3 regions of the Yersinia enterocolitica subsp. enterocolitica genome follow, and region 1 is predicted to be linked to each of the others. Evidence: predicted binding sites of a transcription regulator. Region 1 holds the regulator's gene; each other region holds the start of a gene.

Region 1 (10,920 bases):
CCGGCGGGTGAATCTGAGTAACCTAACTCAAGTCAATAATTGCAAATTCACTATTAAAAAAGGTGGCCTGCGAGCCACCTCAGACTGCTGACAAACCCCAACGACTCGATCTTGCAAGGTGAGGACAGGTAGAAGAGTAAAGCGTCCGCGCCACGGACGGCGCGGCTCGAGCCATCAGGGACGATTTTACGGCGTCTTTATGATCTACCTGTTTTCACCGCTGCGGGCACTTTGTCAATAACCTCAGGCAGCTTAAGTAGCTGCCTTTTTATTTATTACCTAAGCTGGCAGCTCATTACTCTGCTGCAGGTTTTTCTTCTTCAGTACGGTATTTATCTGCCGTCTCTTTCAACAGTTGTTGCAGTTCACCACGCTGATACATTTCCATCAGGATGTCGCAACCGCCCACCAATTCGCCGTCAACCCACAGTTGTGGGAAAGTTGGCCAGTTAGCGTATTTTGGCAGCTCAGCACGGATATCTGGATTCTGCAAAATATCAACGTAAGCAAAGCGTTCGCCACAAGCAGATAGCGCCTGTACAGCCTGAGCAGAGAAACCGCAGTTTGGCAGTTTTGGTGAGCCCTTCATGTAAAGCAGGATGGGGTTTTCTGCTATCTGGCGCTGAATTTTATCAATCGTCGTCATTTCTTGCTTCCTCAAGCCATTTAGTGGCTACAATACTTAGAACCTATCCATTAGGGCTATTTTATTATTGCGTCCAGCCTATTGTAGCGACTGTCACCACTGGAATAAAACGCCATCTTTTGCAGGGGTTTTACTCGGTTAGTTGTGGATTATATTATCAGCTACAAATATGTGCATTTAGAATAACATTTTTGATCCCTTCTCTTCATTATTATCTTCACTGAGGGATACCAGAAATTCGGGTCGACTAACTCGTTGACGTATGGTTGATTTAAGTTCATTAGCCGTGTGAAAAAACGACAATTGCGACGCCATTAACGTTTTCTCACAATATCGACTAAAATCCTGTAGCTCTCCGCTTTTTTATATCCGGAGTTTCGGCAATACTGTGACTCTTCATCTTCATTTCAGGGCCAAGGTTGGTAGCGTTATTATGCGTTTAATACTTACGCTGTTTGTGCTGCTGTTTACCCAGCTATTTCTAAACCTCGCACATGCGTCGCCGCAGGCTCACGTCTCGGCTGAGCAAAAAAAAGGCCAAGTCAGTCAGGCCAGTCCTGATGACCGTAAAAAGCGTAAAGCTGATAAAAATACTAAAAAAGCCAAAATTGATAACAACAAAACCAATAGTAAAAATGTGACAAATAAAATAGCGACCAACAACGATAAAAAGAAAACGGCAGCTACCGCCAGCAAAACCATTAAGAAAAAGGCACAGGAAGTCAGCAAACCTACCAGCCCAAAAGTCACTAGTAGCAAAAAAACGAATATTAAAACTGCTAGCAATAAAAAAGCGGCAGTTAAAAAAACCGAAAAAGTGGCTTACGGTCGCCATCGCAATAAAACCCAAGGTAAAGCCGCGACCGAATTAGTAGCAAATAGTAAAATAAAACTCAGCCCTGCGCATAAAAAGCGCTATCAGCATGCTAAACAGACCGCAATGAGCAAACTGATGAAGCAAGTAGGGAAACCTTATCGCTGGGGTGGCACCTCCCCTAATACCGGTTTTGATTGCAGCGGGCTTATTTACTACGCCTATAAAGATGTCATCAGAATAAAAATGCCACGTACTGCTAATGAAATGTATCATTTGCGCGATGCAGCACCGGTTAAACGCGCTGAATTAGAAAGTGGTGATTTAGTGTTCTTCAATATTGCTAATCGCGGTGTTGCTGATCATGTCGGCGTTTATTTAGGCAACGGCAAATTTATTCAGTCACCACGCACCGGTGAAGAAATTCGTATCAGCATGCTAGACAACGACTACTGGCAAGATCATTATGTCGGCGCTCGTCGTGTTGTGACACCGAAAACTATCCGCTAAACCAAGCACCGCACCCGGTAGCCCTATCGGGTGCTTGTATACCTGTCAAACATACCTGTCAAACTTCAACCAGCCAATATCCCATCAAATAATATGGTTATGCCTGTCATTCCTGTTAAAAGTTGTTAAAATTAATGCCCACAATAAAAATACAACAATTACGATTTTAACCGCTCCTCACCACATCTTAGTGAGCTAACGTTCGGATTTGAGGAGCAAACACCCTGAGCAACCCCGAAAGGAGAGAGCTATGTCTTTTGAATTACCGGCATTACCTTATGCACAAAATGCACTGGAACCGCACATTTCTGCTGAAACGCTGGAATACCATTACGGCAAGCACCACAACACCTATGTGGTAAACCTCAATAACCTGATCAAGGATACTGAGTTTGCAGGTAAATCCTTGGAGGAGATTGTCAAAACCTCCAGTGGCGGTATTTTTAACAATGCAGCTCAAGTTTGGAACCACACCTTTTACTGGCACTGTTTATCACCTAATGGCGGCGGCGAGCCGACAGGAAAAGTCGCCGATGCCATTAATCAATCCTTTGGATCTTTTGCTGAATTTAAAGCGCAATTTACTGATGCGGCGGTAAAAAACTTTGGCGCGGGCTGGACCTGGCTGGTCAAAAAAACGGATGGCACGTTAGCTATTGTCAGCACATCAAATGCGGCGACACCGCTGACGACCGCTGATAAGCCATTGTTAACTGTGGATGTATGGGAGCACGCTTACTATATTGATTATCGTAATGCGCGACCAAAATATCTGGAGAATTTCTGGGCGCTGGTGAATTGGTCTTTCGTTGAGAAAAACTTAGCCTGATAAGACAAGAAGCAAAAGACGCCGGGTAATCATATTACCAACAGAAATAATTAAGGGCGGGTTAACCGCCCTACTTATCACTTCACACCGGCACGCGGCTTAATTAATTCATGACCGCCACGAAGCTAAAGGCAATAATCATCGCCAGTGCACCAACAGTCGTAATCAGCGACATTTTCAGATTGGTATCCATAAGAACTCCTCAGCCGGTTTATTTTAGTAGGGTAAAGGCACATAGTTAGTGCGTTAAATTATTTTCCCACAGTTAAGAAAAAAAATCTTGTGCCCATTACGCACTTTATAACATTGATTACCTCTTCCACTTTTCCTCCAGATCAGCCAAAATTCGCAGTTCATAACTGTATGCCGACTAATAACGTCTAATAAATACTCTCAGACGACCATCTGACTTAGCTCTCCAGCCTACTATCTTGTTTCTGTCTGAGCGGTGTTCGAGTCATGCAGGCAAACGATTAACATAATACTTACCTGCTGTAACAGGTGAGCTTAGGAGTCATTCTTTTTATGGCAACGATTAAAGATGTGGCCAAACACGCGGGTGTGTCTACTACCACCGTTTCGCACGTTATCAACAAAACTCGTTTCGTCGCCGAAAACACCAAGGCCGCTGTGTGGGCAGCCATTAAAGAACTGCATTATTCACCGAGTGCTGTGGCGCGCAGTTTGAAAGTTAATCACACTAAATCAATTGGCTTGTTGGCGACATCCAGCGAAGCCCCCTATTTTGCTGAAGTGATCGAAGCGGTTGAAAATAGCTGTTATAGCAAAGGCTACACTCTGATTTTATGTAACTCTCATAATAATCTGGACAAGCAAAAAGCCTATTTGGCGATGCTGGCACAAAAGCGTGTTGATGGCTTATTGGTGATGTGTTCTGAATATCCGGAACAGCTACTGGGAATGTTAGAGGATTATCGCAATATTCCAATGGTAGTGATGGATTGGGGAACCGCCCGTGGCGATTTTACCGATTCGATTATTGATAATGCATTCGAAGGCGGTTATTTAGCTGGCCGTTATCTTATTGAGCGTGGTCACCGCGATATCGGGGCTATCCCCGGCCAGCTATCGCGTAATACCGGTGGCGGTCGCCATCAGGGCTTCCTAAAAGCATTAGAGGAGGCCAACATCACCCTGCGAGAAGAATGGGTGGTTCAAGGTGATTTTGAGCCAGAATCCGGCTATAAAGCCATGCATCAAATTCTGACACAAAAGCATCGTCCGACTGCTGTATTCTGTGGTGGCGATATTATGGCAATGGGCGCGATATGCGCCGCAGATGAATTAGGTTTGCGTGTACCACAAGATATTTCGGTGATCGGGTATGACAATGTGCGTAATGCGCGCTATTTCTCGCCGGCGTTGACCACCATTCATCAGCCGAAAGAGCGATTGGGTGAAACGGCTTTTGCTATGTTGCTCGACAGAATTGTCAGCAAACGCGAAGACCCTCAAACCATTGAAGTACATCCAAAACTAGTCGAACGTCGTTCTGTTGCTGATGGCCCATTCCGCGATTATCGTCGCTAAGCACAGTTATCATCGCTAAACATTTAGTCTGCCGGTAGCGCCCTGTTACCGGCGGCTAATTCTGCCGAAGCTCATTATCCGTGCCATTAGCATCTCTTAGCCACTCATCATTTAACGTGACACTGTCACCCAAATATTCCAACATCCAGGCTAAGGCCGGGGAATGGTTATTCTGCTCCCACGTCAAGCAACACGGGCTAGCAGGTAAGGGGTCAGCGAGTGTTAAGGCTGCCAGTTTCCCTTGTGCAATCAGGGGCGATACCATATGAGCGGGCACCATGCCAATACATAACCCCTCACACAGACAGTCTATGCCCGTCGCCCAATCCGGTGCCACTAATCGCTGTTGGTTATCCAACGTCCAGGTATCTCGTTTCGGCAAATTTCGCGCAGTATCCTCTAAACAGAGGGAGGGATAAGGCCGCAACTGATCGTCGTTAAGTGGCCCGGTTAGCTGCGCTAAAGGGTGATTGATACTTACTACGCAATGCCAGGTCAGAAAACCCATGTCACGGAAGACGAACCGCCCGCCAACCGGGATGGCACGCGTCGCACCAATGGCCATATCCGCTTGCCCATCCGCCAGCGCATCCCAAACGCCGTTAAAGACTTCATAACGCACCCGCAATTCGATATCGGGAAAATGGCGATAAAAATCCAGCACTAAACGGCGGCTTCGCTGAGGTTTGACAATTTTATCGACCACGATATTTAATTGCCCGCGCCAGCCATTCGCCACTTGTTGACATTGACGACGTGTGTCATTCATTTTTTTGATAACATCACGCGATTCTTTAATAAAAACTTTGCCTGCTTCGGTCAATTCTACATCCCGATGGCGGCGCGCAAATAGCGGCACAGCCAACCACTCCTCCAATTGACGCACGGTATAACTTATCGCAGACGGTACGCGGTGCAATTCTTGCGCAGCAGCGCTGAAACTCCCGGTGCGCGCAACAGCATCCACCACATCTAATGAGTATTCTGACCACATGGTTTTGCGCTTCCTTTAAACGGAATTTTTGACATCAATTTTTTTGATAGCATGGCGCAAATATTACCGTTTCACAACAGAATATCGCGTCGTTAGAATGCCCCCGCAATTAATTTTCGATAACAAAAGTTTTACCTGCAAAAACTATAATTTAGCCAAAGTCATTGGAACCACAGGCAGGCAGCAAACGAACACATCCCGATGAGCTTATATCAATAAGTGATGCGGGTAAGTAAGAGCAGCTAACACCCCTGCGGTTTCAAGGACGAAGGATATAATGAGAAACAACAATGAAAACAACATCGAGCTTCATGTTCTACCTGGCCGGTTTGAGCATGTTGGGGTATCTGGCCACTGACATGTATTTGCCCGCCTTTGGTGCCATGCAACAAGAACTCCAAACCTCCGCCGGCTCCATCAGCGCCAGCCTTAGTATCTTTCTCGCGGGTTTCGCGATCGCCCAACTTATCTGGGGACCCGTTTCGGACAAAATAGGCCGCAAACCGGTGCTGTTAGCAGGGTTAGGGTTATTTGCTATCGGCTGCCTGGGGATTTTATGGGTTGAAACTGCGGCGCAGTTATTGGTTTTGCGCTTTATTCAGGCGGTGGGGGTCTGTTCCGCTGCGGTGAGCTGGCAAGCCTTAGTGGTCGATCGCTATCGCGACGGCAAGGCCAACCGAGTATTTGCGACCATTATGCCATTAGTGGCGTTATCCCCTGCGCTCGCGCCATTACTGGGTGCCTGGTTATTAAACCATTTCAGCTGGCGCTCAATTTTTGTCGTGCTATTGGCGATTACCCTGCTGCTACTGATTCCGACCGCCTTGCTTAAGGAACGGAAAAAAACAGCGCCGGATAACGTAGATAGAAGCAAAAACGCCATTAGTTTCTGGCAGTTACTGAAGTCTCCGGTATTCAGCGGCAACGTGATGATGTTTGCTGCATGCAGTGCCGGTTTTTTTTGCCTGGCTAACGGGTTCACCTTTTATTTTAGGTGATATGGGATATAGCCCGAATGTCATTGGTTTGAGTTATGTTCCACAAACAGTAGCCTTTCTACTGGGGGGATTTGGTTGCCGTAGTGCATTGAGTCGAATCAAGGGTAACACCCTACTGCCGTGGCTGTTGGCCGGTTATGCTATCAGTATGATTGCACTTTATCTGATAGCAACGCTGACGACGCCAACACTGGTGACCTTACTTATTCCGTTCTGCTTAATGGCGCTTGTGAATGGTGCCTGCTACCCTATTACCGTAGCAAATGCATTAATGCCCTTTCCTGCCAGTACGGGTAAAGCAGCAGCGTTGCAAAACACACTACAACTGGGCTTGTGTTTTATTGCCAGCATGATGGTGTCGGCCTATATCAGCCAACCTTTGCTGGCAACCGTCACTGTGATGCTGTCAACGGTAGCTTTAGCCGCATTGGGATATGGCATTCATTGTTATGCGTTGAGGAAAGAAAAAGTCCATACTAATAATAATGACTATAATTGCGTGGAGTCATAATTCCTTGTAAAAATAGTCACTAAGTGAAATTTTGGCCGGGAAAGATTTAGTATTGAGAAAGCTTCCCGGCAAGCCTATACTCGGTTTAACCGATTATAATATCATTTAAAAAAAGCATTATCTTAAGCACTTGCTGGACGCGTGGATTGCGTCACATTTACTCTTATGGATGAGCAGCCCTAAATTAGGGTTTCTTCTTAATCTTCCTCTGTCCGTAATGGATACCAAACACCAACTTTATTGGTATGTATCTGCGCATATAGTTTTTATCGCGGGTCATAAGTCAGAAGAAAGTGATGGAGAAGCTATGAGTTCATCCTGTATAGAAGACCAGAGTATTCAAGAAAATCCGTGGTTTCGCATTGTACAAGAAATGCTGAGCCGCGCTGATATTGAAATCAATGGCTCACGTCCCTTCGATATTAGAGTTAATAATCCAGACTTCTTTAAGCGGGTATTACAAGAAGGATCTTTGGCATTAGGTGAGAGTTATATGGATGGCTGGTGGGAATGCGATCGGCTGGATATTTTCTTCCAGCGCGTTCTCAGAGCTGGTCTGGAGCATCAACTTCCACACCATTTCAAAGATACTTTACGCATTGCTGCCGCACGTATTATCAATTTGCAATCGAAGAAACGAGCTTGGATTGTCGGCAAAGAACATTACGATCTCGGTAATGATCTGTTTAGCCTAATGCTCGACCCCAATATGCAATATTCTTGCGCCTATTGGAAAGATGCGGCCACCCTTGAACAAGCGCAGGAAAATAAATTGCAGATGATCTGTGAGAAGCTGCAATTAGCACCGGGTATGAAGCTGCTCGATATCGGTTGTGGCTGGGGTGGGCTAGCCGCTTACGCCGCGCGCCATTTCGGGGTGTCGGTTTCAGGTGTCACTATTTCAGCTGAACAGCAAAAATTGGCACAAAAACGCTGTGAAGGTTTGGATGTCACTATTTTGCTGCAAGATTATCGCGACCTGGATGAACAATTCGATCGTATTGTCTCGGTGGGAATGTTCGAACATGTTGGGCCTAAAAATTACAGCACCTATTTTGAGATAGTTAAACGTAATTTAAAACCTGACGGTTTATTTCTGCTACATACCATCGGCGCTAATCGTACTGACCTGAGTGTTGACCCGTGGATTAATAAGTATATTTTCCCCAATGGGTGTTTGCCGTCGGTACAACATATTGCCAAGGCCAGCGAGCCTTATTTCATCATGGAAGATTGGCATAATTTCGGGGCCGATTACGACCGAACATTGATGGCCTGGTATGAACGTTTCCAAGCCGCATGGCCAAAATTAGCTGAGAATTACTCGCCTCGATTTGAGCGGATGTTTAGCTATTATCTGAATGCCTGTGCCGGTGCATTCCGCGCCAGAGATATTCAATTGTGGCAGGTATTATTCAGCCCCAATGGGGTAGAAGGCGGTATTCGGGTCGCTCGTTAATATCTAACGTGATACTCTTTTAAAAAGACAGACTTAAAAAGGCAGGAGCACATCAGCCCTGCCTTTTATTATTTTATACGCGAGCGACTTTTTCAGCTGCTGCTACCGGAGCAATTTCGCGTTGCGCCAATACCCGCTCAACGGTATCCACTACAGCCTGTGTTTGGGGGTCTATTTCAATATTCACCCGATGCCCCAGTCGCTTTTTACCTAATGTGGTTCGCGCCAGTGTTTCCGGAATCAAATGAACGCAAAAACGGTTACCCACCACCTCGCCAATGGTCAGACTGATGCCATCAATACCGATAAAGCCTTTGTGTAATACATATTTCATTAAATCGTCGCTGGGCAGTCGAAACCAGATCTGACGGTTATTTTCTGAGGTATATATTTTGGCTATTTCAGCGGTACAAATAATATGACCGGACATAAGATGGCCGCCAATTTCATCACTAAATTTAGCGGCCCGCTCCAGATTAACTACATCGCCTACTTTAATATCACCCAAATTGGTAATACGCAGCGTTTCCTTCATTAAATCAAAACTGACTCGATTTCCATTAACCTCAGTCACTGTCAAACAGCAGCCATTGTGGGCCACTGAAGCACCTAATGCTAATTCAGGTAACATCTCAGTTGGCATTTCGACCACATGGGTGCGGAAGTTGGATTTCTCGTCAATGGCAACCACTGGCGCGGTGCCTTGAACAATACCGGTAAACATACGCCATGCCTCTTATCTGTAAAAAAATCTGTAGAAAAAAAGTTTCACTGCCCTGATTTTGCCTCAGAAGATCAGGAAAACCAAACCACTTAGACTAAAAATCTGTATTCGCGTTATTTCATTGAAACTGAATGACAAGGATTGCTTAAGCACTGCGAGGAGGTACAATCTTTTATACTCTTCGTGTTCCGAGAGTATTATGTTTTCCCGCTATTTTATTTATCGGTTACAAAACGATAAATTATCGCTACTGAAATTATAACTAGGTTATACCCATGCATCGTGAAGAACGATGGGTAGATAAAGGTGCATACGTGCAGAAGTATATCGTCGAAGCGCGTAGCTTGTTGGCTCTCGCTATTCCTGTTGTTATCGCGCAATTGTCCCAAACCGCCATGGGGGTGGTTGACACTATAATGGCCGGTTCTGTCAGTGCAACCGATATGGCTGCGGTGGCGGTGGGGACCTCAATCTGGTTACCGGCTATCTTATTTGGTCACGGATTATTGTTGGCGTTAACGCCGACAGTTGCTCAACTTAATGGCTCCGGGCGGCGCAACCAAATTGCTCATCAGGTCAGACAGGGCTTTTGGCTGGCATTCTGTGTCTCGGTATTAATTATGGTGGTCATCTATAATAGCGACCACATCATTATGCGCATGCATAATATTGATCCGGTACTGGCAGATAAAGCCGTTGGTTTCCTGCATGCCATTATGTGGGGCGCGCCGGGCTATCTCTTCTTTCAGGTGCTACGCAATCAGTGTGAAGGGCTATCCAAAACCAAACCTGGGATGGTGATTGGATTTATTGGTTTACTGGTTAACATTCCCATTAACTATATTTTCATCTACGGTAAATTTGGTGCTCCGGCATTAGGCGGTGTCGGTTGCGGGGTGGCAACCGGAACGGTTTATTGGGTGATGTTCTTAATGATGCGTTGGTATGTGACGCGCGCGCGCTCACAGCAAGATATCAAACTGGAAAAAGGATTTGCTGCACCGGACTGGCAAGTCATGAAACGCCTCGGGGGTCTTGGGCTGCCGGTTGCGCTGGCGCTGTTTTTTGAAGTAACGTTGTTCGCGGTTGTCGCATTACTGGTTTCTCCGCTGGGCATTGTCGCGGTGGCTGGGCACCAGATTGCCCTCAACTTTAGTTCATTGATGTTTATGTTACCGATGTCATTGAGTGTCGCCGCGACCATTCGTGTCGGTTTTCGTCTTGGTCAGGGTTCGGTTGACGATGCCAGAGTTGCTGCTTATACCAGTATTGCTGTGGGTCTAATGTTGGCGTGTGTCACCGCGATATTTACTGTGGTATTTCGCGAACATATCGCGCTGCTTTATAACAAGACACCTGAAGTGGTGGTAATGGCCTCACACTTAATGTTATTGGCAGCACTTTACCAATTGTCTGATGCAATTCAGGTGATCGGCAGCGGCGTATTACGCGGTTATAAAGATACCCGCTCTATCTTCTTTATTACCTTCACCGCCTACTGGTTGTTGGGGCTACCGAGTGGTTATTTACTCGGTTTGACCAATTATATTGTGCCCGCGATGGGGCCAAGTGGTTTCTGGATCGGGTTCGTTATCGGCCTGACCTCGGCAGCTATACTGATGGCGCTACGCATCCGCTGGTTACAAAAGCAGCCATCTGCTTTTATTTTGCAAAAAGCGGCACACTAAGCGCTTGTCATTATGGGCATTAATTGCTGACGCTCATCTCAGTGATTAATGCCCCGCCAAATAAGAAAAGCTGGAGAAAAAAACAGCGCAATGAGTAAAAGCGCAGCAATTACGTGAGTTTGCGATGAATATTATGTTTTTCTCCTTGCCAGAGGACGGGCGGCTCGTTAATATTCGTCCCCGCTGTCAGCATTGA
Region 2 (10,920 bases), 1.1 Mb from region 1:
AATCAAAACAACATTTTGCCGGTTTGTGTGAACTTTTAAATCAGGCTGGCATCCCATATACCGTTAATGAGCGTTTAGTTCGTGGTTTGGATTATTATAACCGTACGGTATTTGAGTGGGTGACCAACAGTTTGGGCGCACAAGGTACAGTCTGTGCCGGTGGGCGTTACGACGGTTTAGTTGAACAACTGGGGGGGCGTGCCACACCTGCTGTTGGTTTTGCTATGGGGCTTGAGCGTTTGGTTCTGTTGGTACAAGCCGTTAATCCAGAGTTTAAAGTACCTGCGACTATTGATGTGTATCTCATCTCATCGGGTGAGGGAACGCAAAGTGCGGCGATGCAGCTGGCAGAACGTGTGCGTGATGTTTTACCGACCTTAAAGTTAATGACTAACTACGGCGGTGGCAATTTCAAAAAGCAAATTACCCGCGCTGATAAGTGGGGGGCGCGTGTGGCATTAATACTTGGCGAAAGCGAAGTGGCAGCACAGCAAGTGGTTGTAAAAGATTTGCGGAATGGTGAACAAGAAACGCTGGCGCAAGCGGATGTTGCTGCGCGTCTGGCTTTGATGTTGGGTTAAGGAGAGAGACACCGTGGAAGTCTATACCACTGAAAATGACCAGGTTGATGCAGTGCGCCGTTTCTTTAGTGAGAATGGTAAAGCGCTGGCCGTGGGTGTGGTGCTCGGGATTGGTGCATTAGTGGGCTGGCGTTACTGGCAGAGTCATCAAAATACTGTTTTGACGGAAGCCTCCTCTGCCTATCAGCAAGCCAGTGATGCCTTGTCAGCCAACAGTGCTGATGGTGTTGCTGTCGCTGAAAAATTTGTTCAGAGCAATAAAAATAACTACGGCGTACTTGCCGGGTTAGAGCTGGCTCACCACTTTGTTGAGCAAAACGAATTTGATAAAGCTGCGCAGCAACTTACCCAAGCATTGGGCCAGACAAAAGATGAAAATCTGCTGTCGTTGATTAATTTGCGTCTTGCTCGTTTGCAATTGCAATTGAAAAAACCAGATGAAGCATTGAAAACACTGGATGCAGTGCAAGGCGACGGCTGGACTGCGATGGCACAAGATGTTCGTGGCGATGCATTATTGAGCAAAGGTGATACCGCAGGTGCACGCGCAGCTTACAGTAAAGGTGTCGAATCAAATGCTTCTCAGGCGCTACAAGCTTTACTGCGCATGAAATTGAATAATTTGTCCAGCTAAGGGGTATTCCCATGCAATTGCGTAAAACACTCTTAGTAGGACTGGTATCTGTTGCCCTATTGAGTGGTTGTTCACTGTTTAACAGTGAAGAAGATGTGGTTACCATGTCGCCACTGCCAAAAGTTGAGAATCAATTCACGCCGACAAAAGTGTGGAGCACTTCTGTGGGTGGTGGTGTCGGTGATTATTACTCACATCTGCGCCCAGCCTGGCAGGGAACTTCTGTCTTTGCAGCGGACCGTAAAGGTCTGGTGAAAGCGATGGAAGCCGATACGGGCAAACAAATTTGGCAAACTGACCTGTCTGAGAAAACCAACTTCCTCTCCAGCAACCGTTCCGCAATGTTATCTGGTGGCGTAACAGCTTCAGGTGCTCATGTGTACGTCGGTAGTGAGAAAGCAGTAGTTTATGCGTTGAACTCTGACGATGGACAGGTGGCCTGGCAGACGGTAGTTGCTGGCGAAGCCTTGTCCCGCCCGGTTGTCAGTGATGGTGTGGTACTGATTCACACCTCGAATGGTATGTTGCAAGCGCTGAATGAATCTGACGGTGCCATTAAGTGGACATTAAATCTGGATACACCAGCCTTGTCTCTACGGGGTGAATCAGCGCCAACAGTTGCATTTGGTGCTGCACTTGTTGGTGGTGATAATGGCCGTGTCAGTGCGGTAATGCTGGAGCAAGGTCAGTTGATCTGGCAACAGCGTATTTCCCAAGTGACTGGGACTACTGAAATTGACCGCCTGAATGATGTTGATACCACACCTGTTGTTGTAGATGGCGTTGTTTATGCTCTGGCATACAATGGCAACCTGACTGCACTGGATCTGCGCTCTGGTCAGATTCTGTGGAAGCGCGAAATGGGTTCAGTCAATGACATTATTGTTGACGGCGGCAATATTTATCTGGTCGATCAGAATGATCGCATTGTTGCGCTGAAAGCCGATGGTGGTGTAACTCTTTGGAGTCAAAGCGATTTATTACATCGTAACTTGACGGCTCCTGTGATGTATAATGGTTATCTGGTTGTAGGTGATGCTGAAGGTTATCTGCACTGGGTGAATACCACTGATGGTCGTTTTGTTGCTCAGCAGAGCGTAGATAGCTCCGGTTTCCTGAGTGCGCCTGTGGTTGCCAGCGATAAGTTGCTGGTGCAGGCAAGAGGCGGCACGGTATACGCGTTCACCCGTTAATCCTTATTTAAAATGCCTGTCTGACAGGTTAATACCCAAGCCACTGGCGTTGCAGTAAGTAACACCGCTGCAACTTCAAGGAGGAAGGGTTCAAAGCGGCTCCTGATATTCAGGGGCCGTTTGTCTTCTAAAACTGCGCTGTTGAATGTTCGATACAGTGCTGTAACGCTTTGAAAATTAAGTAATGAGGCTCCAACAATGATACCTGTCATCGCGCTGGTCGGGCGCCCGAATGTGGGTAAATCCACTTTATTTAACCGCTTAACGCACACCCGTGATGCGTTAGTTGCGGATTTTCCCGGGCTAACGCGTGACCGTAAATATGGTCGTGCCGAGGTCGAGGGTCATGAGTTTATTGTTATCGATACCGGAGGTATTGATGGCACAGAAGATGGTGTAGAAACCAAGATGGCTGGTCAATCGTTACTGGCGATTGAAGAAGCGGATATCGTCCTGTTTATGGTCGATGCGCGCGCCGGGCTGATGCCTGCGGATCAGGGCATTGCTCAACATCTGCGCAGTCGTGAAAAAGCCACTTTCCTGGTTGCCAACAAAACTGACGGTATTGATCCAGATACCGCTACCGCCGATTTCTATTCATTAGGCTTGGGTGAAGTGCATGCGATTGCAGCTTCCCACGGCCGTGGTGTGACTCAGCTGATTGAAGATGTCATGGCGCCTTACATGGACGCCGAAGAACCTGAAGCTGAGTTGACAGACGAAGAAGCTAACGCGGCCTATTGGGCGGCGCAAGAAGCTGACGAAGATGAAATTCCAGAAGACGAAGAGGATGACTTTGATCCACTGAGTTTGCCAATCAAGTTGGCTATCGTTGGGCGTCCTAACGTAGGTAAGTCCACACTAACTAACCGTATCCTCGGTGAAGACCGTGTGGTGGTTTATGATATGCCGGGCACCACGCGTGACAGCATTTATATTCCAATGACCCGTGATGAACGTGAATATATTCTGATTGATACCGCAGGTGTGCGTAAACGCGGCAAGATCACTGAAGCGGTTGAGAAATTCTCGGTTATTAAAACCTTGCAGGCCATTGAAGATTCCAACGTTGTGCTGTTGGTCATTGACGCCCGTGATGGTATTTCAGATCAGGATTTGTCTCTGTTAGGCTTTATTCTCAATAGTGGGCGCTCACTTGTTATTGCGGTCAATAAATGGGATGGCATGTCAGAAGAAGCCCGTGCTCAGGTTAAAGATATGCTAGACCTGCGCCTTGGTTTTGTCGATTTTGCCCGCATTCACTTTATCTCTGCACTGCATGGTAGCGGTGTCGGTAACCTGTTTGAATCCATTCAGGAAGCGTATGACTGTTCAACCAAACGAGTGGGCACTTCCTTACTGACCCGTATTATGCAAATGGCAGAAGAAGATCATCAGCCTCCGTTAGTTCGTGGTCGCCGTGTGAAGCTGAAATATGCTCACGCCGGGGGTTATAACCCACCGATCGTGGTTATTCACGGCAACCAGGTTACTGATCTGTCGGATTCTTATAAACGTTATCTGATGAATTACTTCCGTCGTTCATTGAAAGTTATGGGTACGCCTATTCGTATCCAGTTTAAAGAGGGCGAGAACCCGTTTGCGGGTAAGCGCAATACTCTGACGCCAAATCAGATGCGCAAACGTAAACGTTTGATGTCGCACTTGAAAAAAGGTAAATAGTAACTGCAAAGCGTGGGCATTCCACGCTTTTTGCACATTTAATGACCGCCATCAGTAAAATGCCGCCTTGGTCGCTTAACCGTAAACAAAAGGAGTTGAACATCAGCCATGTCTTGGGAAACCTGGAGTTTTGCATTTAGTGTCACAGTACCCAACTTATTGATGATGTTACTCGGAATGCTATTACGGCGCGGCGGCCTGATGGATGATCGGTTCTGCGATGGCGCGACCCGTGTGGTGTTCAATCTGGCGTTGCCCTGCCTGTTGTTTTTCAGTGTCGCCACCAATCACGTCAGCGTACTGGATAACTTGCCCTTGGTTATCTACGGTGCTGTCGGTACCTTGCTGACATTCCTACTGCTCGAGATTGCCGCCAAGTGGTTGGTAAAAGACCCAAGAGAGCGTGGTGTGTTCGTGCAGGGTGGTTTCAGAGCCAATACCGCGATTGTTGGCCTGGCATTTGCTATGACGGCTTATGGCGATGAAGGGGTTGCTCTGGGGTCAATGTATCTGACGGTGACGGTGATTTTATTTAATATGCTGTCAGTGATAACACTAACCCGCAGCTTACAGAGTGGGCAGGGCGGTAAAATCAGCAAAGTGGCACTGCTGCGCAGTATTGTGACTAACCCATTGATTATCGGTCTGGTATGCGGTTTAGCCTATGCTCAAACCCAGTTGCCTATTCCCCAGGTGATTGTTCAGACTGGCAGCTATATCTCAGCATTGGCACTGCCCTTGGCATTACTCTGCACCGGCGCGAGTCTTGATTGGCATGCGATGTTCCGTTCTTCTAATGTGGCGGCATTATCCTCGGTGGCAAAACTATTCATCGTGCCAATATTGATGACTTTAGGCGGCTTGCTGATGGGGTTCCGTGGTGCAACGTTAGGTATTATTTTTCTATTCTCCGCAACACCAACTGCCGCAGGTAGTTATGTCATGACCCGCGCGATGGGAGGAAATGCTACGCTGGCCGCAAATATCATCGCGATAACGACTGTCGGTTCATTTTTCACTACCGCGCTGGGGATTTACTTTTTACGTTCACTGGGTGTGATGTAAGTTTTCATTAACCGCTGGGAGAGAATTTATGGATGCGCTATGTCCGGTTTGTCAGAAAACAATGGCGGAAGTGAGTGGCCACTTTCATTGCTCTAGTTGTTATGGCAACTATCAGCAACAGGCTGAATGCCCTGATTGCGCTAAACCGCTACAAGTATTGAAAGCGTGTGGAGCTGTTGATTATTTTTGCCAGAATGGGCATGGGCTGATTTCAAAAAGCCGCGTTCGTTTTAGTTATCTGCCAATGGTCTAATACCAATCGGCAGATCTATTGGCTGTGGCAATAATAACGGCGCTCAGTTAGCGGCTTTACGCTGACGGGGCTTTTTTGCCACCTTGATTTGAGTGATTTCACTTTCCACCCAGCCATCTTGCAGTCGGGTGGTTAGCTTGTCGCCAGTATGCACTTGTTTCGTGGTTTTGAGTAAGCTGCCCTCTGGGGTCTGCGTTACGCTGTAGCCGCGGGCTAGTGTAGCCAATGGGCTGACCGCTTCCAATTGTGAGCAGGCGATGCCAAAACGTTGACGATAGCCATTCAACTGGCGCTCTAATGCCTGACGCAAGCGGTACTCCTGCTGTTGTACCCGCTGATTATAACGATGGATCTGCCCTTGCGGTTGAGCTTGAACCAGCCGTTGTTGCAGCCGTTCAGTGCGTCGACTTAATCGGCGAATTTGGTTTTGCGCGCTATCTTCCAGTCGGCGTTGTAATTTCAACAGCAGTGTTTGCTGACGGGCCAATCGCAAATGCGGGTGTTGCTGTTGCAGCCGATGCTCAAGGCGGGTGAGTTGCTGATGGCGCTGCGCCAGATAATAATCCATCGCCATTTCCATGCGCTGCTGCTGCCCCTGAATTTGCCGAACCAACTCTATTTGGTTGCGGCTGATCAGCTCGGCGGCGGCTGATGGGGTTGGGGCGCGTAAATCGGCAACGAAGTCCGCGATAGTGACATCAGTTTCATGGCCGACCGCACTGACAATGGGAATCCTGCTATTAAAAATAGCGCGGGCAACCCGCTCGTCATTAAAACTCCACAAGTCTTCCAACGAGCCGCCACCTCTCCCGACAATCAATACATCACATTCCCCCCGCAGATTTGCCAGTTGAATGGCTCGGACTATCTGCAATGGAGCATCAGCACCTTGCACTGCTGTCGGATAAATAATAACCGGAAGTGAAGGGTCACGGCGCTGCAAAACTTGTAAAACATCGTGCAGAGCAGCACCACTGGATGAAGTTATCACCCCCACCTGTTTGGCTGGGCTGGGCAGAGGTTGCTTGTGGCTTTGGTCGAAAAGCCCTTCAGCGGCCAGTTGCTGTTTAAGCTGTTCAAATTGCTGTTGCAGCAATCCGTCGCCAGCAGGTTGCATGCTTTCGGCAATTAATTGGTAGTCACCACGCGGTTCATACAGGGTGATCGATGCTCTGACCAACACTTGTTGGCCATTTTGTGGGCGAAAAGTGGTTCGACGATTGGTGTTACGGAACATCGCGCAGCGCACCTGCGCCCGATCGTCTTTTAAGGTGAAATACCAGTGACCCGACGAAGGCTGAGAGAAATTGGAAATCTCGGCAGTGAGCCAAATTTGGCCCATTTCCATTTCCAGCAGTTGTCGCACCGTCTGATTAAGGCGGCTGACAGTAAAAATTGATGACGCGGAAGATTGTGACATGTGACCTGGTTCAAATTTTAAAACAAGCACTTAATTGATCGATATTACCTGCCTCAAGCCGCTTGGCAAGAAAAATAGTGAGAAAGTGCTGGAGGCAACCGATTACGCTCTGTATAATGCCACGGCAATATTTTATCTTTTTACATTCACCTTGGTGAGATATTGCCCATGCTACGTATCGCGAAAGAAGCTCTAACATTTGACGACGTTCTCCTGGTTCCAGCCCACTCCACAGTCTTGCCTAATACGGCAGAACTTGGTACTCAACTGACTGCAACTATCCGCCTGAATATCCCTATGCTGTCCGCAGCAATGGATACCGTAACCGAAGCTCGTCTGGCCATTGCGCTGGCACAAGAGGGCGGTTTAGGTTTCATCCACAAAAATATGTCCATTGAGCGCCAGGCCGAAGAAGTCAGCCGCGTGAAAAAACACGAAAGTGGCGTTGTAACTGAGCCACAGACTGTTACCCCTACCACTACTCTCCGTCAGGTTAAAGAACTGACCGCCCGTAACGGTTTCGCCGGTTATCCGGTAGTGACCGAAGATTACGAGCTGGTTGGGATCATTACCGGCCGTGATGTTCGCTTTGTCACTGATCTGGACCAACCCGTGACTGCGGTGATGACACCGAAAGAGCGTTTGGTGACGGTCAAAGAAGGCGAAGCCCGCGAAGTTGTGCTGCAAAAAATGCATGAAAAACGTGTCGAGAAAGCTTTAGTCGTTGACGATAGCTTCCATCTGCGCGGCATGATTACCGTGAAAGATTTCCAAAAAGCAGAGCGCAAGCCAAACGCCTGTAAAGACGAGCATGGCCGCCTGCGCGTTGGTGCTGCTGTCGGTGCCGGTGCGGGTAATGAAGAGCGTATCGATGCTCTGGTCGCTGCTGGTGTTGATGTTTTACTTATCGACTCATCTCATGGTCATTCCGAAGGCGTTTTACAGCGCATTCGCGAAACGCGCGCTAAATATCCTAACCTGCAAATCGTTGGCGGTAACGTCGCAACAGGTGCAGGGGCTAAAGCCTTGGCTGATGCTGGTGTGAGCGCAGTTAAAGTCGGTATCGGCCCTGGTTCAATCTGTACTACACGTATTGTGACCGGTGTTGGTGTTCCTCAGATTACGGCGATTGCTGATGCGGTCGAAGCGCTGGAAGGTACTGGTATTCCGGTTATTGCCGATGGTGGTATTCGTTTCTCTGGCGATATTGCTAAAGCCATTGCGGCGGGTGCTTCATGTGTCATGGTCGGTTCTATGCTGGCAGGGACTGAAGAGTCTCCGGGCGAAATCGAACTGTATCAAGGCCGTTCATTCAAATCTTACCGCGGTATGGGATCACTGGGTGCGATGTCCAAAGGCTCTTCAGATCGCTACTTCCAAACCGATAATGCGGCCGATAAATTGGTACCAGAAGGTATCGAAGGGCGTGTGGCATACAAAGGTCTGCTGAAAGAGATTGTGCATCAACAAATGGGTGGCCTGCGTTCATGTATGGGGCTGACCGGCTGCGGCACTATCAATGAATTGCGCACCAAAGCTGAATTTGTTCGTATCAGCGGTGCAGGCATTCAAGAAAGCCATGTTCATGATGTTACCATCACCAAAGAATCACCAAACTACCGCATGGGCTAATTCCAGGGCTTAAACCGGCGAATGTGACTATCGTCCGCTGCTCGCATTGCTCATTGACTTGCTGTCAACTGCGCATGCTGTGCTGCGGGCGTTAGCCAACTTCTTGGTTCCGTCGACTGGAATGACCTATGAATAATAATGGTAACTCTCTAATTTTATTAATTATCTGTGGAATTTGCCGCACATGACAAAAAATATCCATAAACATCGCATTCTTATCCTCGATTTCGGCTCGCAATACACCCAACTGGTGGCGCGCCGTGTTCGTGAAATTGGTGTCTATTGTGAACTTTGGGCGTGGGATGTGACCGAAGACCAGATCCGCGAATTTAATCCAAGCGGCATCATTCTCTCCGGCGGCCCTGAAAGCACCACTGAACATGACAGCCCACGAGCGCCTGATTATGTGTTCACTGCTGGGGTTCCGGTGCTGGGTGTGTGCTATGGCATGCAAACCATGGCAATGCAGCTGGGCGGTAAAGTCGAAGGGTCAAACCAACGTGAATTCGGTTATGCGCAGGTTGAAATTAAAACTGACAGCGCGCTTATCCGTGATATCAAAGATGCCATCAATCCAGCCGGTGAAGCGGTGTTGGATGTTTGGATGAGTCATGGCGACAAGGTTACCGCGATCCCGTCTGACTTTGTCACCGTAGCCAGTACTGATACCTGCCCGTTTGCCATTATGGCTAACGAAGAAAAACGTTTTTATGGCGTGCAGTTCCACCCTGAAGTGACGCACACCAAGCAAGGTCAACGCCTGCTGGAGCGCTTTGTTCTGGATATCTGTGCTTGTGAAGCACTGTGGACCCCGGCCACCATTATTGAAGATGCTATCGTGCGTTTGCGTGAGCAAATTGGTGAAGACCACGTCATTCTTGGTCTGTCCGGTGGTGTTGACTCATCCGTGACCGCAATGCTGTTGCATCGTGCTATTGGTAAACGTCTGACTTGTGTGTTTGTTGATAACGGCCTGCTGCGTTTGAATGAAGCGGATCAGGTGTTGGAAATGTTCGGCGATAAATTCGGCCTGAACATTGTTCATGTGGCGGCAGAAGATCGTTTCCTGGCGGCACTGGCTGGTGCTGATGAACCAGAAGCCAAGCGTAAAATCATTGGTCGCGTGTTTGTTGAGTTATTTGACGAAGAAGCCTGTAAACAAGAACAGGTTAAATGGCTGGCGCAGGGCACTATCTACCCAGACGTGATTGAATCCGCTGCATCTGCCACCGGTAAAGCGCATGTGATTAAATCGCATCACAATGTGGGCGGCTTGCCTAAAGAGATGAAACTGGGTTTGGTTGAACCGCTGAAAGAGCTGTTTAAAGACGAAGTGCGTAAAATCGGCCTCGAACTTGGCCTGCCATACGACATGCTATATCGTCATCCATTCCCAGGCCCAGGTTTGGGTGTGCGCGTTCTCGGCGAAGTGAAAAAGGAATATTGTGATTTACTGCGCCGCGCGGATGCTATCTTTATCGAAGAGCTGCATAAAGCAGATCTGTACAATAAAGTCAGCCAGGCCTTTACCGTGTTCCTGCCAGTTCGTTCCGTCGGTGTGATGGGCGATGGTCGTAAATATGACTGGGTTGTCTCTCTGCGTGCGGTTGAAACTATTGATTTCATGACAGCACATTGGGCGCATTTGCCATATGACTTCCTGGGTCGTGTTTCAAACCGCATCATTAATGAAGTCAATGGTATTTCCCGAGTAGTTTACGATATTAGTGGTAAACCACCTGCAACAATTGAGTGGGAATAAGCTTCTAATAAGATATTGTTTCTAATCTAAATGAAGCCTCCGATATTTCGGAGGTTTTTTTATGTTGGTCATAAGAAAAATAGTAATTATGTTTTTATCTTTAAATATAAATAAAAAATGAATTAATTTTTCACAGGTTGTTCTTTTAAATTGTTTATGTGTGTGTGAGTATAAAAAAGTTAATTATTGCACATCGGGTCATGCAAAAAATAGCATGTTTCTGCTTACTTATTTTAAAAGGTGAAGCATGAATATCAATAATCAGCTAGATAAGGTGTTTTATGCATTGATTTTTATCTCATGCAGTTCAATGTCTAATCATTTTGATGAGGATAATGTCTGTTTTTACTCTAATGATGGCTATATCGAAAAAGGGGGGGCAAAGAAGTTTTGTGTGCCATATTATACTGAAGATGAGTGGTTATTTAGTCTGTGGAACAATAATATAGCCTCTATTAAAATACCATTAAATCTCCAGGTTGATGTCTTTAGCGATTTTTCATTTACGGGGAAATCGGCATCGTTTTATAAAAACACCAATTCTGCTGAGTTGGAAAAATACGGTTTGATATCTGATATAAGTTCCTATCGTGTTTTACCTAAAAAATTGTACTCCAGTAATAAGCGAATTATTTTTACCTATCATTCTCATCTGTTTCCAGAAAGGTATCTCAGCTACAATTATTATTTTAGCCGT
Region 3 (10,920 bases), 570 kb from region 1:
ATACCAAATACTAACTTAACCCGTTGGTAAAAGTGGCGGTATAGCGACAGCGCTTTTTCCAGATCCAGATTATCTGAGAACACGAGTGTTTTACTCATTGGGTCAATACCCAGTTTTTCATAATGGGCGATAGCCTTTTCACCCCATTCAACCGGATCACCCGAGTCATGGCGCAATCCTTGATAGCGGTCAGCAAATGTTTTATCAAAATCGCGCAGGAATGCATCCATAGTAATGCAGTCGGTTAACGCCACACCAAGTTGGTTTGGATACTCATCTAACCAGGCTTGTAACGCGACGCGTTGGCTATTGGCCAGCACCGGGCTAATTTGTTGATGCGCCTGGAACCATTCATGAGCTTGGGTTCCCACGGGATCTAAAGACAATTTCCGTGCTAAATCATAATTACTGGTGCCCACCAGGTAGGGGAATTCATCTTTTAAGTGACTGACAATGGCATGTTGTATTTCGCGTGAGAAACGGCGACGCGTACCAAAATCCATTAACTTGAAGTGGGTTATATCAATATCAGCACTGAGCGCGTTAAATTGCTGAAGCTTGCTACGTAGTTGTGAAACAGCCAGATCAGCCGTGACATGCGCAGAACGGCGGCGATGGACGATTTCACTGATTACCGCTAATAGTGGCACCTCCCACAGGATTGTTTCGCACCATAACCCAGTAATACGAATATCTAATTCACCGTCATTATCAGATACAGTGACTTGCTCGGGATTAAAACGAAAGGCCCGTAGCCAATTGAGATAGTCATTTTTAAAGAAGGGCAAACCGGAGAGATACTGATACTCATCATCGGTCAATGCCAATTGGCTCATCAATGTTATCTGGTGGCGGATTTCGTCGGCATACTCGCCCAGCAGCTCATCACCACGGCAGCGGAACTCAGCGGCAACGGTAATATGGCGATAACGATGAAACACTGCTTGTTGCATATGAAGTTTATATGCATCGGTATCAAGCAATGAAGTCAAAATCGGTGAGGCGTCTTGGGTCATGGCGCTATACAGCATCCTCGTAGGAGCATTTTCCACAGTCGGCAGAATCTAAAGTCGCAGAAGTATACCGGTATTATCCTGTTATTGAAGCCTCATCACACCATAAATTCTAATCCCAGGTCTAGGATTAAACGTGCCATAAGCGATAGAAAAGCTGTTTTGCTAAACGATCAATCCAATTAAGGTCAGTTTTTAGCTATTTAGATAATAAGGAGAAATTGTATTAAAATATATAGGGTTATTAATCTGAATAGAATATAGACAATAGTCACGAGTATATTCGAAATAACGTGAAACATCCGGCAAGCTTTCTCCTCTTGATAACATCAACTCTCCGTTTGGTTTTGAGCTAAATGTAATTAAAGTCGTGGGCATGCGAGGCGGCTCGAAAAAAGATCATTCAATGCACTATTTGCCGGATTAACACCGCCTCTTACCTAGGTTTTTTTTACAATTGTGATACATTGAAAAGACTATCTGAGTCTAAGGCGAAGTCGCTGGTAGCAGTACTTTGAAGCTAAACTTTAAGCGAAAACGACCATAAATACAGACTTGATAATCATATTCACTGATGACGTCAAAAGGGTTTCCATGACACAACAGCCACAAGTTAAATACCGTCACGATTATAAATCGCCGGATTACACTATCACCGATATCAATCTGGATTTCGCACTTGATGCGCAAAAAACGACAGTAACGGCGATCAGTCAGGTAAAACGTCAAACAGCAGACGTGACACCGTTGGTTTTAGATGGTGAGGATTTAACGCTTGTGAGTATCAGCGTTGACGGGCAAGCATGGCCGCATTACCAGCTACAGGATAATTCGCTGGTTATTGAGCAATTACCCGCTCATTTTACACTGACAATCGTCAATGATATTCACCCTGCAACTAACAGCGCACTTGAGGGGTTATATCTTTCCGGTGAGGCACTCTGTACCCAATGTGAAGCTGAAGGTTTCCGGCATATTACCTATTATTTAGATCGCCCTGATGTGTTGGCGCGTTTTACCACCCGCATTGTCGCTGATAAAGCACTTTATCCTTATTTACTCTCCAACGGTAACCGTGTGGGGCAGGGAGTTCTGGATGATGGCCGCCATTGGGTAAAATGGGAAGACCCGTTCCCAAAACCTTGTTACCTGTTTGCTTTGGTCGCCGGTGATTTTGATGTGTTGCGTGATAAGTTCATTACCCGCTCGGGGCGTGAAGTTGCACTGGAGTTGTTTGTTGATCGCGGTAACCTGGATCGTGCCGACTGGGCGATGACCTCATTGAAGAACTCCATGAAGTGGGATGAAACCCGTTTTGGTCTGGAGTATGACCTCGACATTTATATGATTGTGGCGGTTGATTTCTTCAATATGGGGGCCATGGAAAATAAAGGGTTGAATGTTTTCAATTCAAAATATGTTCTGGCAAAAGCAGAAACGGCGACAGATAAAGATTATCTGAACATTGAAGCGGTTATTGGTCATGAATATTTCCATAACTGGACGGGTAACCGAGTCACTTGCCGTGATTGGTTCCAATTAAGCCTGAAAGAAGGCTTAACAGTATTCAGAGATCAGGAATTCAGTTCTGATTTAGGCTCGCGGTCAGTTAATCGTATCGAAAACGTGCGAGTTATGCGTGCAGCGCAGTTTGCCGAAGATGCTAGCCCGATGGCTCATGCCATTCGCCCAGATAAAGTCATCGAGATGAACAACTTCTATACCTTAACGGTGTATGAGAAAGGGTCAGAAGTTATCCGCATGATGCATACTTTACTGGGTGAACAACAATTCCAAGCTGGCATGCAACTCTATTTTGAACGTCATGATGGCAGTGCGGCGACCTGTGATGATTTTGTGCAGGCAATGGAAGATGCATCTAATGTCGATCTGTCTTTATTCCGTCGCTGGTATAGCCAATCCGGTACACCAATATTGACGGTACGTGATGATTATGATGCTGAAAAACAGCAATATCATCTGCACGTTAGCCAGAAAACGTTGCCAACTGCTGATCAACCAGAAAAACTGCCATTGCATATTCCATTGGATATTGAGCTATATGACAGTAAAGGCAATGTGATTGCATTGCAGCGAAATGGTTTACCGGTTCATCATGTTCTGAATGTGACAGAGGCCGAACAGACCTTTACCTTTGATAATGTAGAGCACACTCCGATCCCGTCCCTGTTGCGGGAATTCTCTGCACCGGTCAAATTGGATTATACCTACAGCGATCAGCAACTCACGTTCCTCATGCAACATGCGCGCAATGAATTTTCCCGTTGGGATGCGGCACAAAGTTTGCTGGCAACCTATATCAAACTCAATGTTGCTAAATACCAACAAAAACAGCCGCTGAGTCTGCCTAATCACGTCGCTGATGCTTTCCGCGCCATATTACTTGATGAAAATCTTGATCCCGCGTTAGCGGCACAGATCCTGACATTGCCATCAGAAAATGAAATTGCGGAACTGTTTACCACAATTGATCCGCAAGCTATCAGTGCGGTACATGAGGCTATTACCCGCTGTCTGGCAAATGAGTTATCGGACGAATTATTGGCCGTCTATGTGGCGAATATAACTCCTGAATATCGTATTGAACACAGTGATATTGCCAAGCGGGCGTTACGCAATACCTGTCTGAATTATTTGGCGTTTGGTGATGCTGAGTTTGCAAATAAGCTTGTGTCTTCTCAATATCATCAAGCTGACAACATGACTGATTCGCTGGCAGCATTAGCAGCCGCAGTTGCTGCCCAGTTGCCTTGCCGTGATGAATTACTGGCGGCGTTTGATGTGCGTTGGAGTCATGATGGTTTGGTGATGGATAAATGGTTTGCGTTGCAAGCCACCAGCCCGGCGGTGGATGTTTTGGCGCAAGTACGAGCCTTGCTTAAACATCCGGCATTTAGTTTGAGTAATCCCAACCGTACTCGTTCGTTGATTGGTAGTTTTGCCTCCGGTAACCCGGCGGCATTCCATGCTACTGACGGCAGCGGCTATCAATTCCTGGTCGAAATACTCAGTGATTTGAATACCCGTAACCCGCAGGTTGCCGCTCGTTTGATTGAACCCTTGATTCGTTTGAAACGCTATGACTCAGGTCGTCAAACGTTGATGCGCCAGGCTTTGGAACAATTGAAAAAATTGGATAATTTATCCGGTGATTTATACGAAAAGATAACCAAAGCATTGGCCGCATAAATAGGTTGTTTGCATGATAAACAGAGGGCAGCGATGCTCTCTGCTTTTTTATCCCCTGAAATACCTTCAGTCTTTGCATGGCTTTACGTCGCAAACGTTTACTTTCCTGAGAGATGAATTTACCATTCCCGCATCAACGGCTAGTCACCGCTCGCTCAGGAGATTACATGTATTATCCACTCGTTAAAAAAGCACTATTTCAGCTTGATCCAGAACGTGCCCATGAATTCACTTTTCGCCAGCTAAAACGTCTTACCGGCACACCGCTTCAATTTTTGGTTAGCCAATCAGTGCCAACCAAACCTGTAAGCTGTATGGGCCTGTCATTCAAGAATCCATTAGGTTTGGCTGCGGGTTTGGATAAAGACGGCGAGTGTATTGATGCTCTTGGCGCGATGGGATTTGGTTTTATTGAAGTCGGAACGGTAACACCAAAGCCACAGTCAGGAAATGATAAACCAAGATTGTTTAGGATCGTCGAGGCTGAAGGCTTGATCAATCGTATGGGCTTTAATAATCATGGGGTTGATAACTTAATTGAAAACGTCAAGAAATCACATTTTGGCGGTATTTTAGGTATTAATATTGGCAAGAATAAAGATACGCCGGTAGAACAAGGCAAAGAAGATTACTTGATTTGTATGGATAAAGTTTATCCTTACGCCGGATATATCGCGATTAATATTTCATCACCCAACACCCCAGGATTACGATCTTTACAGTATGGTGAAGCGCTGGATGATTTATTAGCAGCAATTAAAAATAAACAAACTGAATTACATCAGCGTCATCATAAGTATGTTCCGGTGGCGGTAAAGATCGCCCCGGATCTTACTGAAGAAGAATTGATCCAAATAGCGGACAGTTTGGTTCGCCATAATATAGATGGCGTTATTGCTACTAATACCACTTTAGATCGTTCTCTCATTCAGGGATTAAATTATTGCGAACAAGCCGGTGGGTTAAGTGGCCGTCCATTGCAATTACGTAGTACTGAAGTGATTCGCCGTTTATCGCAAGAGCTGCAAGGCCGCTTACCTATTATCGGGGTGGGTGGAATTGACTCAGTCACGGCTGCGCGAGAAAAAATGGCTGCGGGAGCTTCATTGATTCAAATTTATTCCGGATTTATCTTCCGTGGGCCAGGTTTGATTAAGAATATCGTTACTCATATCTAATTATTTATCTTCATTATTGGCCGGGGGGTTTATTTATTCCTCCGGCTCGTCTATATTTTACCCCAATGGATTAAATATACATCAAAAGCCTTATACCCTAAATAATTTGAGTTGCAGGAAGGCGGCAACTGAGTAAATTCCGATGAGCTTACTCAGGTAAGTGATTCGGGTGAACGAAAGCAGCCAACGAACATGCAGCTTGAAGTATGACGGGTATATACGATTAAGTGCAATTTGATGGGTGAGAACTCAATTCTTGAGTCAATAATGTTGGTGAGCGTGGCGGGAAGGGTAAAATATGCGGATTAAACCAGACGATAAATGGCGTTGGTATTTTGATACCGAACATGACCGACTTATGTTGGATTTAGCCAATGGTATGATATTTCGCTCGCGCTTCCCGTCTAAAATGTTAACCCCTGATGCATTTGATGAGTCTGCATTTTGTGTCGACGATGCAGCGCTTTATTTTGAGTTTGAAGATCAATGCCGCCAAATTAAAATGGGGCATGAGCAACGTTCGGAATTGATATTAAATGCGTTGGTTGCTTTTCGTTTTCTTAAACCATTAATGCCCAAAAGCTGGTATTTTGCACAACAACCTAAAACGTGGCTGCCACAAAATGCAGAGCTGGCGACAGTAAAAGTATTGGAGACCGGTGAAGATATTAGTTTGTTAGTGGTTGAGTCTGGTGACACTGCCAGTTTGTGTTTATTAGCACAATCCCAGGTAGTATTAGCCGGGCGTCAGTTAGTATTGGGCGATGCGATAAAGATAATGAATGACCGCTTAATACCATTGGTTATCGAGAAACCTTATACCGCACCGGCCTTTAATCTTGACCGGGCGGTTTAGTTAATCAATTGCAGCTTATTTACCGCTAAGCGTAATATCTCCTTTAGGTATGCAACTGCAACAAAGAATCGTTCCGTCATTTCCAATAGCACTTTGTTTTAACGGTGCGACCTCGCCATTGATTAACGTAATTCTGCAACTGCCACATATTCCTGCCCGGCACGAGTAAGGAATGCGGATATTTTGTTGCTCCAACTGCTCCAATAATACCTGCTGATTATTCCCGTTAAAGCGAATGCCATTATATTCAATGGCTACGGCTTTGGATTTATCCTCTGGTGCCGCAAGGCTTTCAACTACCGCTCCAGCGCCATAAGGGCGCGGTGGCTTAGTTGACAGAACTTCTACTTCATCCCCAACCCGAATAATACCGCTGTTCCTGGCCACCATATTCTGACCAAAATCGATATCGCCATTCTCGGCGGTTCGGAATGTCTGTAGTGTTTGTAATGGCTCGCCGGTTGGATGCTTGCGACCGCGTTCAACACTGACCGTGGTTAATACGCAACGGCTACATGGCTTAACCAAATCAAAAGTAATATCGCCCACTCGGATAACTTGCCAACTGTCTTCAGCGAATGCACTGGCACCGGTCACCAGTAAATTAGGGCGAAACTGTTCTAGCTTAATACTGCCGGGGCAGCGTTGTTGCAACTCTTTAAATGAAGCTTCGTTAATTAGCAGATAAGGGAAACCATCCGCGAATGACAGCGGAATTTCCGGCATGGGTTTTACCCGCCGGGTTAATTCTGGCCCCAGCCAGCGTAATTGTACTTCTCTTTGAAAATAACCACTGAGCCAGTTGTTGATAGCAGCAGGGGCAATTAGCGCGGTAAAATGATTCCCCCAAACTTCTGTTGGTTCGGCATTGGCTAAAAAATCATTAAAGCGGATACTGGCACTCTCGCCGTCAGGGGCTGTGAGATATAAACCGTCTGACATTAAGGCGGGGGTAAACATCACCATCTTCGGATATTGGCGCGCAGTAATAAAAGTGCCATCCGGTTCGGTAATCATAAATACGCGGTCAAAGGCTAATCCACTGCTGCTGACTTGTGCATGAGAAAGCTGCAAGCCGCGCATGGATTTTACCGGATGAACATAAAGTCGGGAGAGGGTAATCACCATTGCCTCCGTGCGAGTATTAAATAAGAGGGAGCAACTTTATGACAAGCTGCTGGGATTAGCTATAATGCGCAACAATTTTCTTTTTGGTGATAGTGCGATATGAACTCTCTGTTTGCCAGCACGGCGCGTGGACTGGAAGAACTGTTAAAAAGCGAACTCGAAGCGTTGGGCGCTCACGACTGTAAAATAGTGCAGGGCGGGGTACATTTTCAGGGCGACGATCGACTCATGTACCAAAGCCTGCTGTGGAGCCGTTTGGCTTCGCGCATTTTGTTACCGCTCAATGATTTTAAAGTTTACAGCGATTTAGATTTGTACCTTGGGGTGCAGGCGATTGATTGGCCATCAATTTTTGGTGTGGATAAAACCTTTGCCGTGCATTTTAGCGGCGTGAATGACGAAATCCGCAATAGCCAGTATGGGGCATTAAAAGTTAAAGATGCCATCGTTGATAGCTTTACTCGTAAGCTGGATCAGCGCCCAACTGTAGCTAAACAACAGCCGGATATCCGGGTGAATGTGTTCCTGCAACGCGATATGGCCAGTGTGGCACTTGATCTCAGTGGTGAAGGTCTGCATCAGCGCGGCTATCGTGACCTTACCGGTCAGGCACCGCTGAAAGAAAATTTGGCTGCGGCGATTATTCAACGTTCTGGCTGGCAGTTGGGCACACCGATGGTCGATCCGATGTGTGGTTCCGGTACATTGCTGATTGAAGCTGCCATGATGGCATCTGACCGCGCCCCGGGGCTGCATCGTGAGCATTGGGGCTTTACCGCCTGGAATGCTTTTAACGAAGAGCTGTGGCGTGAATTAACCACCGAAGCGCAAGTTCGTGCGCGCCGTGGTTTGCAGGAGACGACCTCTCGCTTCTTTGGTTCTGATATTGATCGGCGGGTGATTGAGATGGCTCGAGCCAATGCCCGTCGCGCTGGGGTAGCAGAACTGATTACCTTTAATGCCAATGATGTCAGCAAATTGGTGAACCCATTACCGGAAGGGCCTGTAGGCACGGTTATCAGTAATCCACCTTACGGTGAGCGGTTGGACAGTGAGCCAGCATTGATTGCGTTGCATAATATGCTCGGTCGCATCATGAAAGCGTCATTTGGTGGCTGGCGTTTATCCCTGTTCAGTGCCTCGCCGGAATTACTGAGCTGTTTGCAATTGCGCGCAGAGCGCGAATTCAAAGCCAAGAATGGCCCGCTGGATTGTGTGCAGAAAAACTACCAATTAGCGGCAAATCCACAAGGTGCGACGGGCGTTCAGGTGGCTGAGGATTATGCTAACCGTCTGCGTAAGAATGTGAAAAAGCTGGATAAGTGGGCCAAGCAGCAGGGCATTGAATGTTACCGCTTGTATGATGCTGACTTACCGGATTACAACGTCGCGGTCGATCGTTATGGCAGCAAAGTGGTGGTGCAGGAATACGCGCCGCCGAAAACGATTGATGCACAAAAAGCGCGTCAGCGTCTGTTTGATGTGATTAATGCCACTTTGGCGGTGTTGAATTTGCCTTCTAACCAGTTGGTATTGAAAACTCGCGAACGGCAGAAAGGCAAAAACCAATACGAGAAATTGGCGCAGAAAGGCGAGTTCCTGCTGGTGAGTGAATATAATGCCAAGTTATGGGTTAACCTGACTGATTATCTCGATACTGGTTTGTTCCTTGACCACCGTATTGCCCGCCAGATGCTGGGTAAAATGAGCCAGGGTAAAGACTTCCTTAACCTGTTCGCTTATACCGGTACTGCCAGTGTTCATGCGGGTCTGGGGGGCGCGCGCAGTACCACTACAGTTGATATGTCGCGCACCTATTTGGAATGGGCGGAGAAAAACCTGCGAGCAAATGGTTTAACCGGCCAGCAGCACCGCTTGATTCAGGCCGATTGCCTCTCCTGGCTGAGTAACACCGATGAGCAATTCGATGTGATCTTCATTGATCCACCGACCTTCTCCAACTCCAAGCGTATGGAGACCACCTTTGATGTTCAACGCGATCATTTAGTGCTGATGAAAGAACTTAAACGGTTACTGCGCCGTAAGGGAACAATCATGTTCTCAAACAATAAGCGCGGTTTCCAGATGGATTTGGACGGGATAAAGGCGTTGGGATTGGAAGCGAAAGAGATCACTGCGCAAACACAATCTGAAGACTTTGCCCGCAATCGTCAAATCCACAACTGTTGGCTGGTGACTCACAGCCACGAGGAAAAGTAGAAACTATGTCGTTAATTAGCATGTCCGGTGCCTGGCTGTCGTTCAGCGATGCACCTTTATTAGATAATACTGAATTGCATATTGAGGCAAACGAACGTGTTTGTCTGGTGGGCCGCAATGGCGCGGGCAAATCCACCTTGCTGAAAATTCTGAGTAAAGAAGTGCCTTTGGATGATGGTCGGCTCATTTATGAGCAGGATTTAATTGTCGCGCGTTTGCAACAAGATCCACCGCGTAATGTGGCCGGTACGGTGTTTGACTTTGTCGCGGAAGGTGTTCAGGAGCAAGCCGAGCATTTGAAGGCTTACCATGCCACGCTGCATCAGGTTGAACTTGATCCGAGCGAAAAAAACCTCAATCGTCTGGCGGCATTGCAGGAAATTCTGGATCACCAGGGTTTATGGCAATTAGATAGCCGCATTCAGGAAGTGCTGAAACAGTTGGGTCTGAATGCAGATGCCGAGCTTTCCTCACTGTCTGGCGGTTGGTTGCGTAAAGCGGCATTAGGTCGCGCACTGGTTAGCTCGCCAAAAGTGCTGTTGCTGGATGAACCGACCAACCATTTAGATATTGAAACTATTAACTGGCTGGAAGGCTTCCTGAAAGAATTCCAAGGCAGCATTGTCTTTATTTCTCATGACCGTTCCTTTATTCGTGCGATGGCAACACGCATTGTCGATCTGGACCGCGGTAAATTGGTGTCATGGCCAGGTAATTACGAACTGTATCTTGCCAGCAAAGAAGAAGCGCTGCGGGTCGAAGAGCTGCAAAACGCTGAATTTGACCGCAAACTGGCGCAAGAAGAAGTGTGGATCCGCCAAGGCATCAAAGCACGACGTACCCGTAATGAGGGCCGTGTTCGCGCCCTGAAAGCACTGCGTATGGAGCGTTCACAACGCCGTGAAGTGATGGGTACGGCCAAGATGCAAGTGGAAGAAACCGTGCGTTCAGGCAAAATTGTCTTCGATCTGGAAAATGTTAATTATCAGGTCGGTGGCAAAGTTTTGGTGAAAGATTTCACCGCTCAAGTACAGCGCGGTGACAAAATTGCGCTGGTGGGGCCGAATGGTTGCGGTAAAACCACCTTGCTGAAACTGATGCTCGGTCAGCTTAAAGCCGATAGCGGTAAAGTCCATTGCGGTACCAAACTGGAAGTAGCCTATTTTGACCAGCATCGTGCAGAACTTGATCCAGAGCGCACGGTGATGGATAACCTGGCTGAAGGTAAGCAAGAAGTGATGGTCAATGGTCGTTCACGCCATGTTCTGGGCTACCTGCAAGACTTCTTGTTCCACCCGAAACGCGCTATGACCCC

The links. Region 1 encodes PurR, which represses purine synthesis genes. Its sites were predicted from a motif close to CANGCAAACGTTTGCNTG; they were not measured.
Positions count from the first base shown of each region.
Region 2: guaB (IMP dehydrogenase) is a predicted target of PurR. The motif match lies at 6,921-6,938, and genes of this name have one in related genera.
Region 3: pyrD (quinone-dependent dihydroorotate dehydrogenase) is a predicted target of PurR. The motif match lies at 4,311-4,328, and genes of this name have one in related genera.

Region 1 covers NZ_LR590469.1:945,674-956,593, reverse strand. Annotated here, with positions in the region: gene rnt (ribonuclease T) at 1-21, shown strand, start outside; gene FGL26_RS04450 (Grx4 family monothiol glutaredoxin) at 296-646, opposite strand; gene FGL26_RS04445 (C40 family peptidase) at 1,080-1,970, shown strand; gene sodB (superoxide dismutase [Fe]) at 2,221-2,799, shown strand; gene cydH (cytochrome bd-I oxidase subunit CydH) at 2,903-2,992, opposite strand; gene purR (HTH-type transcriptional repressor PurR) at 3,325-4,350, shown strand; gene punR (DNA-binding transcriptional activator PunR) at 4,406-5,344, opposite strand; partial or broken gene punC (purine nucleoside transporter PunC) at 5,635-6,853, shown strand; gene cfa (cyclopropane fatty acyl phospholipid synthase) at 7,161-8,312, shown strand; gene FGL26_RS04410 (riboflavin synthase) at 8,386-9,036, opposite strand; gene FGL26_RS04400 (MATE family efflux transporter) at 9,351-10,724, shown strand.
Region 2 covers NZ_LR590469.1:2,095,039-2,105,958, reverse strand. Annotated here, with positions in the region: gene hisS (histidine--tRNA ligase) at 1-581, shown strand, start outside; gene FGL26_RS09955 (YfgM family protein) at 595-1,215, shown strand; gene bamB (outer membrane protein assembly factor BamB) at 1,227-2,408, shown strand; gene der (ribosome biogenesis GTPase Der) at 2,607-4,091, shown strand; gene FGL26_RS09935 (AEC family transporter) at 4,200-5,156, shown strand; gene FGL26_RS09930 (zinc ribbon domain-containing protein) at 5,185-5,409, shown strand; gene xseA (exodeoxyribonuclease VII large subunit) at 5,453-6,829, opposite strand; gene guaB (IMP dehydrogenase) at 6,998-8,461, shown strand; gene guaA (glutamine-hydrolyzing GMP synthase) at 8,646-10,223, shown strand; gene FGL26_RS09905 (hypothetical protein) at 10,471-10,920, shown strand, end outside.
Region 3 covers NZ_LR590469.1:1,516,956-1,527,875, reverse strand. Annotated here, with positions in the region: gene pncB (nicotinate phosphoribosyltransferase) at 1-1,016, opposite strand, end outside; gene pepN (aminopeptidase N) at 1,608-4,223, shown strand; gene pyrD (quinone-dependent dihydroorotate dehydrogenase) at 4,391-5,401, shown strand; gene FGL26_RS07300 (cell division protein ZapC) at 5,700-6,257, shown strand; gene FGL26_RS07295 (YcbX family protein) at 6,273-7,385, opposite strand; gene rlmKL (bifunctional 23S rRNA (guanine(2069)-N(7))-methyltransferase RlmK/23S rRNA (guanine(2445)-N(2))-methyltransferase RlmL) at 7,485-9,605, shown strand; gene FGL26_RS07285 (ABC transporter ATP-binding protein) at 9,611-10,920, shown strand, end outside.